2 regions of the Eubacterium sp. LMAG:50 genome follow, and region 2 is predicted to be linked to the other one. Evidence: riboswitches for the same ligand, from Rfam matches in the RefSeq annotation. Region 2 holds a riboswitch; the other holds the start of a gene.

What was found. Region 2 has a riboswitch for cyclic di-GMP ahead of CCC31_RS09875 (hypothetical protein). Riboswitches for the same ligand answer to the same signal wherever they lie in the genome.
Region 1: another riboswitch for cyclic di-GMP. It lies ahead of CCC31_RS01550 (hypothetical protein); the one in region 2 lies ahead of CCC31_RS09875 (hypothetical protein).

Annotation. Positions count from the first base shown of each region.
Region 1 covers NZ_NALP01000005.1:20,551-24,773, forward strand. The annotation lists gene CCC31_RS01535 (P-II family nitrogen regulator) at 1-313, shown strand, start outside; partial or broken gene CCC31_RS01540 (MerR family DNA-binding protein) at 428-751, opposite strand; gene CCC31_RS01545 (1-deoxy-D-xylulose-5-phosphate synthase) at 811-2,334, shown strand; cyclic di-GMP riboswitch class I at 2,473-2,558, shown strand; gene CCC31_RS01550 (hypothetical protein) at 2,636-4,223, shown strand, end outside.
Region 2 covers NZ_NALP01000007.1:1,041,164-1,045,386, reverse strand. The annotation lists gene CCC31_RS09885 (IMP cyclohydrolase) at 1-402, shown strand, start outside; gene CCC31_RS09880 (phosphoribosylaminoimidazolecarboxamide formyltransferase) at 424-1,599, shown strand; gene CCC31_RS09875 (hypothetical protein) at 1,785-2,138, opposite strand; cyclic di-GMP riboswitch class I at 2,242-2,317, opposite strand; gene CCC31_RS09870 (iron-containing alcohol dehydrogenase family protein) at 2,428-3,486, opposite strand; gene CCC31_RS09865 (GDSL-type esterase/lipase family protein) at 3,600-4,223, opposite strand, start outside.

The DNA.
Region 1 (4,223 bases), on a different contig from region 2:
AGATGTAAAAAATGCATTAATGGAAATAGAAGTTAACGGACTTACAGTGTCGCAGGTTATGGGCTGTGGATTACAAAGAGGCTATAAGGAAATAGTCAGAGGTATGGAAGTAGAACCTCAGATGCAGCCAAAGATTAAATTTGAAATAGTTGTTTCTTCAGAAGAATGGGCCGAAAAAACAATAGAAGCAATTAAAAAAGCCGCTTATACAGGAGAATTTGGTGATGGGAAAATTTTCAGTTATCCTGTAGCAAGTGCAACAAAAATCAGAACAGGCGAAACAGGATATGATGCGGTACAGTGTCAGGAATAAAGAAACAGGATTGTAAGAAATAAAAGACTAAAGGTTTAGATTAAATATAAAGCCACAATTATGAAAAATTGTATCGAAGACAAATAAAATATCATAATTGTGGCTTTTATGTATTTATGTATGAGCGTTAATCCACGCAGCTTTTATTTCAGGTGGCATATCATCAGGAGAAAGATTCTTAAGTCTGTCTTCATTTCCGTCGGCTATAGCTGTATCGTAATACCAGCATTTAAAATTAATCATATCAAGAACCTTCTTTAAATGCTCAATTTCAGCTTCAACAGTCTCCTTCTGTTTTGCAAACATTTCCTTACGCTTTCCATAGGTGGCAGGTCCCTGCTGACACCACATCATAAATTCCTTGATGTCTTTAATTTCCATTCCTGTTTTTTTCAAACATTCAATAAGGCGTAATGTTTCAACAGTCCCGTCATCAAATCTTCTTGCACCGGATTCTGAACGGTTAAGGTTTGGAAATAACCCTTCTCTATCATAAAATGCTTACAGGAAGAAAGGACGCATATCTTTATGAAGAACATTATGATGATGTTTCAGGATACAGTAATCCTCATGAAAGCGAGCATGATCATTTCATCATAGGACATACATCAACATCAGTAAGTCTTGCCTGTGGTTTGGCAAAGGCAAGAGATTTAAATGGTGAAAAAGGAAATGTTATTGCTGTAATAGGAGATGGCTCATTAAGTGGTGGTGAAGCATTAGAAGGATTTGATTATGCCGTAGAATTAGAAGGAAATCTTATAATTGTTGTAAATGACAATGATATGTCAATTGCAGAAAACCATGGTGGTTTGTATGGCAATTTAAAACTTCTTCGTGAAACAAATGGACAGGCAGAATGCAATTTATTTAAGGCAATGGGACTTGATTATGTTTATGTAAATGAAGGAAATGATGTAGCAAGCCTTATCGATGCATTTAATAAAGTAAAAGACAGTAGTAAGCCGGTAGTTGTTCATATTAATACATTAAAAGGAAAAGGATATGCACCTGCTGAACAGCATAAAGAACAGTGGCATTACAGTGGACCGTTTGACATAAAGACAGGAAAATCATTGTATGCTGAAGGTGGAGAAGATTATTCAAGTGTAACTTGTGATTATTTGTTAAAGAAAATGAAAGAAGACAAATCAGTAGTTGCAATTACTTCTGCAACACCAACTGTTATGGGATTTACAGAGGACAAGCGAAAAGAAGCAGGAAAACAATTTGTTGATGTAGGAATTGCAGAGGAGACAGCAGTTGCAATGGCAGCAGGAATTGCTTCAAATGGTGGAAAGCCGGTATATGGTGTATATAGCACATTTGTACAAAGAACATATGACCAGTTATCACAGGATTTGTGTATTAATAATGCACCTGCAACAATAGTTACATTCTGGGGAAGTGTATTTGGAATGAATGACGTAACACATTTAGGATTATATGATATTCCAATGATGGCAAATATTCCTAACCTTGTTTACATGGCACCTACGACAAAAGAAGAATATATTGCAATGCTTGATTGGAGTATAGAGCAGAATGAACATCCTGTAGCAATAAGATTGCCGGGTGGAGAAATGATATCTGACGGTAAAGAAGTAACAAAAGATTTCTCTAAATTAAATAAATATGAAGTAACTGAAAAAGGAAGCAGGGTTGCAGTTATTGCTTTAGGAACATTCTATCAGTTAGGAAAAGAAGTTGTAGATGATTTATCTGATAAATTAGATACGCAGGCAACTTTAATTAATCCATATTATATAACAGGAATCGATAGTGAATTACTTGAAGAGTTAAAGAAAGAGCATGATGTTGTAATCACAATAGAGGATGGAATTTTAGACGGAGGATTCGGTGAAAAAATTTCAAGATTCTATGGACCAACAGATATGAAAGTAATAAATTTTGGATTGAAAAAAGAATTCTTAGACAGATATGATGTAAATGAAGTTCTTAAAGAAAATCATTTGACAAAAGAACAGATTGTTGAAGATGTGATGGCGTTAATGAAATAAAATAAATGCCGGAAAATAAAAATATTTTTATAAATCAGCTTAGAAAAAAATCCTATTTTACGGCTTGAAAATGTAAAAAAGAGTTTTATTTGGGTTGACATATAAAATAAAAATTTATAAAATAAAGACATATATTACAAATGATGAGGGTAAACTATTTGAAAAAATAGGGCACAAAGCTATGAGCCTAAAGCAACATTTGCAATGGTCGTCTGGCTGCAATTCTTTTTAAGGAGTTGCAGTTTTTTTTATACGTAAATACGTGTATAAAAGGCTGCGATAAAATTGGAAGGAGGATGCAATGAAAAGAGTAAAGAAAATGGTAGCTATGGCTACAGTCATGACGATGGTATTTAATGTGGCAATGCCAATAGGGGTTTTGGCAAAAGAAAACACAAATGAATATGGGGTACTTGCAAAAAACGGAGCAACTTTTTCAGGAAGCGGACAGATAATTGGAGATATTGTAATTAACAATGGTACTTTAAAGTATTCAAACAGTGCAACAAAGCATGTTACAGGAACTGCACATGTATCACCGGAGGTTAAAGTAGATGAACCCGCACAGGGATATATTCCAATTGAAGTTAGTGAAATGGACAAGGAATTATATTCAGGATTATTCAATACAAATAATTATCCTGATGAGAATTCAGAATATTTTAAAAAATCTACTTCAGAATACAAAGACGGTACACAGAGTGTTTACATTGGATGGCAGACAAACAGATTTGATTTAACTGATAATGCATATTTAGATACTGTATCATTTTACAATGGACAGACATTTGAAATTCATGCAGATAAAAATCAGACAACAGTTGTCAGAGTTAAACATTTAAACGTTGGTGGTGAAGTTAAAGTAAGCGGTGACGGATACGTAGTTTTATATGTAGATGAATTATCAGGTGGAAATCCGGGTTCATTTAATGCAGGTGGAGACAGTAGCAAGCTTACAGTTGTATTTACAGGAAAAAATGCAGGATACAATAATTTTAAAGAAGTAAATGCCAACACAATTGCAATGAATGCTACAAAGTATACACAGGTAAATGGAATATTTGCAGGAAATGTATATACAAGTGGAAATCTTGAATTTAGTGGTGATAGTTCTATAACGGGTAAGGTTTATGCACCTGATTCAAAAACAGTATTAACAGGAAGTACAAAGATTTACGGACAGTTAATAACAGATACATTAGAGATTTCAGGTGGAGCAGTTGTTTCATATAAAGCTACTAATGGATTACCTTCAGAGGTTGAAAAAGTAGTAGGAAATCTTGATACAGAAAATGGAAAGACAGAAGACGGAAAAGAAGAAACAACTAAAAAAGAAGAAGTGACTAAACCGGAAGAAACAACAAAACCTTCAGAAACAACAAAACCTTCAGAAACAACAAAACCTTCAGAAACAACGAAGCCTGATTCAGGAAATGATAATAAAAATGATGATTCAGATAAAGAATCAATAGAAGTATCTGTAATTGGACCTTTAAAAATGTCAATCAGATTACAGGATGGAACTGTATTGAACAACAAGAGCAGTTTCAAAATGGAACTTGATAAAGAAGTTAAATTCCAGATGTGTTCAAATAACTGGGACAACGATACATATGATGACAATGGAAATGGTATTGCAGGAACAGTTGTGTATACAGCAGTTGTAAGTTCTACAGCAAAGAAGAACACTTATGATGCAACAAGCCGTACATTTACAATTGCGAAAGGTGATAAAGTATTAAGAACAGATACAAACAACTGCTTTATGGCATACAGATTTTACTTTAAGAAGGGTAATTATAATAAACAGACAGGAATTAATAGTGTAGTAAACACACCATTAGAAAGTTTATCAGTTAACCTTCCATTAGGTTCAACAATTACATGTG
Region 2 (4,223 bases):
TTTGAACAGTCATTAAGAACAAGAGAATTTGAACCTGACGGTCCTAACTATACTCCTAGAATTTCAGGAATTATGCAGGTTGAAGACGGTTCTTATAACTATGCAATGTCTATTTTAAAGAGCAACAACGGTAACCCTGATGCATGCAACAGATACACATTTACATATGAAAATCCGGTAAATGGTGAAGGTCATTTTATTCACACATATATGCATGATGGAAATCCACTTCCGAGTTTTGAAGGCGAACCTAAACTCGTTGCAATTAAAGATGATATGAACGAATTTACAGATATGCTTTGGAACAGTTTAAATAAAGATAACAAAGTTTCTTTATTTGTAAGATATATCGATATTGAAACAGGAAAATACGAAACTAAGATTATTAACAAGAATAAATAATTTAAAGATTGGAGATTTATAATGAAAGAATTAGAATTAAAATATGGTTGTAATCCAAATCAGAAACCATCAAGAATATTTATGAATGAAGGTGAACTTCCTATCGAAGTTCTTAACGGAAAACCGGGATACATCAATTTCCTTGATGCTTTCAATGGTTGGCAGTTAGTTAGAGAATTAAAGAAAGCTACAGGACTTCCTGCTGCTACTTCTTTTAAGCATGTATCACCTGCCGGAGCTGCTGTTGGTCTTCCTTTAAGTGAAATCGAATCAAAGATTTACTGGGTTGATGATTTAGGAGAATTATCACCACTTGCCAGCGCTTATGCAAGAGCCAGAGGTGCTGATAGAATGTCTTCATATGGTGACTTCATTGCTCTTTCTGATGTTTGTGATGTTTCTACAGCAGCAATCATTAAGAGAGAATTCTCAGATGGAATTATCGCTCCGGGTTATGAACCTGAAGCTTTAGAAATGTTAAAAGGAAAGAAAAAAGGAAGTTACGCGATTATTCAGATTGACCCTGATTATGAACCTGCTCCAATTGAACATAAAGAAGTATTTGGTGTTACATTTGAACAGGGACGTAACGACTTAAATATTGATGAACATTTCTTTGACAATATTGTTACTGAAAACAAAGACCTTCCTGAAAAAGCTAAAATTGACATGGCAATTGCTATGATTACATTAAAATATACTCAGTCTAACTCAGTATGTTTCGTTAAAAACGGTCAGGCAATAGGTGTAGGTGCAGGACAGCAGTCAAGAATTCACTGTGTAAGATTAGCCGGACAGAAGGCTGATAACTGGTTACTTCGTCAGGCACCACAGGTACTTAACCTTCCATTTATTGAAGGTATGAAACGTGCTAACAGAGATAATGCAATCGACCTTTACATTGGTGAAGATTATATGGATGTTCTTGCAGATGGTAAATGGGAAAGTATCTTCACAGAAAAACCACCTGTATTTACAAAAGAAGAAAAACAGGCATGGTTAGCTCAGGCTTCAGATATTACACTTGGTTCTGATGCATTCTTCCCATTCGATGACAATATCGAAAGAGCTGCTAAGAGCGGTGTTAAATATGTTGCACAGCCTGGTGGTTCAATTCGTGATCAGGATGTCATCGATGCTTGTAACAGACATAATATGGTAATGAGCTTTACAGGAATCCGTTTATTCCATCACTAAAATTATTATTTCTGTAATGAAATTTAACTACGGATTGCTATTATTTAATTATTAAATTTTGTAATTTGAATAAATCATTTCAACTAAATAAATATATAAAAGCAAAGAAATCCGGCAGCACCAAACCGTCTGCCGGATTTCTTTGTTTAATAAAAAATATAAAGATAAGATGACCTGTCCACTTTTTATTTTTTATCATTAGTAGATAACGCTTTAATAACTTTGTCATAATCCACTGAAACCACCTCAAGAAGTTCATTTACCTTCTCCATTCTTCTTTTCTTTAGAGAATCGACTAATGGAATAATATGATTATACAATTGGTTTAAACTTAAGTTACCTGTAATCCCCTTCAATGCATTCGCTGCCTGAAAAGCCTGTTCTGCGTCTCCTTTGCTAATTGCTTCACACATTATGTCGTAGTTTACATCCTTTGGGAATGTAAACAAAAATCTTTCATACAAATCCTCCTTGTCATTAAATCTTCTTATTCCATCGTTAACATCAATTCCCGCTTGTGTTAACAACTCTTTATTCATTTTTCCTCCTTTAGAATAAGATGTTCAATATACTTTGCTTTTTACGAATAAAGCTAGACTGTTGTACAAAAAAAGTCTTGGGCACAGCACACCAAGACTAATAAAGTGCAACTGGCTGCCATTTTAAAGGCCCTATAGCTTTGCGTCACAGGTTTTCACCTGCTTTGCTAAATATATTTACTATATTTATAGTATATCGCTTTTTTTGATATATACAATGCGATTTACAATTTGTTTACAGTTTTCGTGAATTTGTCTATACAAATTCACGTTTACTATAAAAATTTCTTTAAATATGAAATACCTTTTTCAATCTTTCATCTTCATATAATACCTTCTTTGCCAAATCTCTATATTCTTTTTCATGTAAATAAGTATGTCTGTGAGGCTTTATTGAAGGTGCCATATCTATTGCCTTTTCATAGTCTTTGATATCCAAGTCTAATTTCTCAACAAAATTCCAAAATCCCGTATCGGTAAATATTGTATTTACTCTCTTATATCTGTGATTCTGAACAACGCTCATTAGATAAGTTGCAATGCCAACCTGGACTCCGTGTAATTGTGGTACAGGAAGCATTTTATCAAGAGCATGTGAAATCAAATGTTCACTTCCACTTGTAGGTGCACTTCCTCCTGCAATTTCATTTGCGATTCCACTCATTGCAAGCGAGTCTAACAACTCTTTTAAGAACAAATCATCTTTAATACTTTCAAACGGTGTTCTTACAAAACTATTTACAGCCTTTTTTGCAATCATCATTGCAAAATCATTTAACTCTGTATAACCTTTTTGATCTTCATACACCCAGTCATAAAGTGCCGTAATTTTTGATACCATATCTCCAATTCCTGAATAAATAAATTTTTCAGGAGCACTTTTTATTATCTGTGTGTCGGCAACAATTCCATATGCCATTCTTGCCGGAACCGATGTACGTCTTCCATTAACAAGAAGTGATGCACTGGCACTTGAAAAGCCATCACTGGATGCTGAAGTAGGCACGCTTATAAATGGTAATTTTCTAAGATATGCGGCATATTTTGCACCGTCAATAACTTTACCACCACCAATACCTACTACAACCTGTGCTTTAGAATCAATATCAAATGCAATCCCTATCAATTCTTCTATTTTAATTGAATCCATTTCTCTGTAGCCAAGCACATTGACTCCTGCATCTTTAAGTGACTTCATTACTGTTTCACCAAACATGTCTATTAAATCATTTCCAAAATATATTACGGCATTAGACATTCCACTCGATTTAATATAAGTACCAAGATTTTCTAATGTTCCTTTTCCGACTTTCAAAATTGTAGGTATTGCTATATGACTACCACCCATTATTGTGACTCCTTTGATTAACTTAATATTATTTATGCCGGGAACATTAATCTAAAACCTATCCAATATATAATGATTTCAAATATTTCCCGGCATAATAAATTTTATATTTTCTATAAATTATTCTTTGACCAATCCATCAGGCTCTTTGAAAAATTAATTGTTGCTGTTGATGTCCAATGGCATCCGTCACCGCCATCACATGATGATTTCAAATATCCTTTTCCATCATCAAACAAACCTGTGTAATCATAATAATATACATTATCTGTTGCTGCTGCCAAATCTGAGTACGCTTTATTAAATTTCAAACGCTGTGATTTCTTTGGCACATTTGCAGTACTTCTTTTGCCCGTTGGTGCTATTGGAAGAAGGACTATCTGTACATTTTTATTTTTCTTTTTAAGTTTATTTATCATCGTTTTAAAATTGTTGATTGTAGGAGTTGTATTGTCAGTACCTGATTCATTCATTCCTATTAAAAAATATACTCTGTCAGGATTATATGATGCAACTTTTTCTATACCTGTAGCACTTTTTCCATTAACTTTAAATTTCTTTGAATTTATAAATCCTGAACTACTTACACCTACACTACTTATAAAATGTGTTCCCTTTGGATACTGATTCTTTGCCCAAAGTTCAATTCCTTCAACATAGCATTCTCCTGCAACTACAATACTTAAATCTTTAGTTGCAGCCTTTACATATTTAGCCTTTGAAAGACTGCTTTCTCC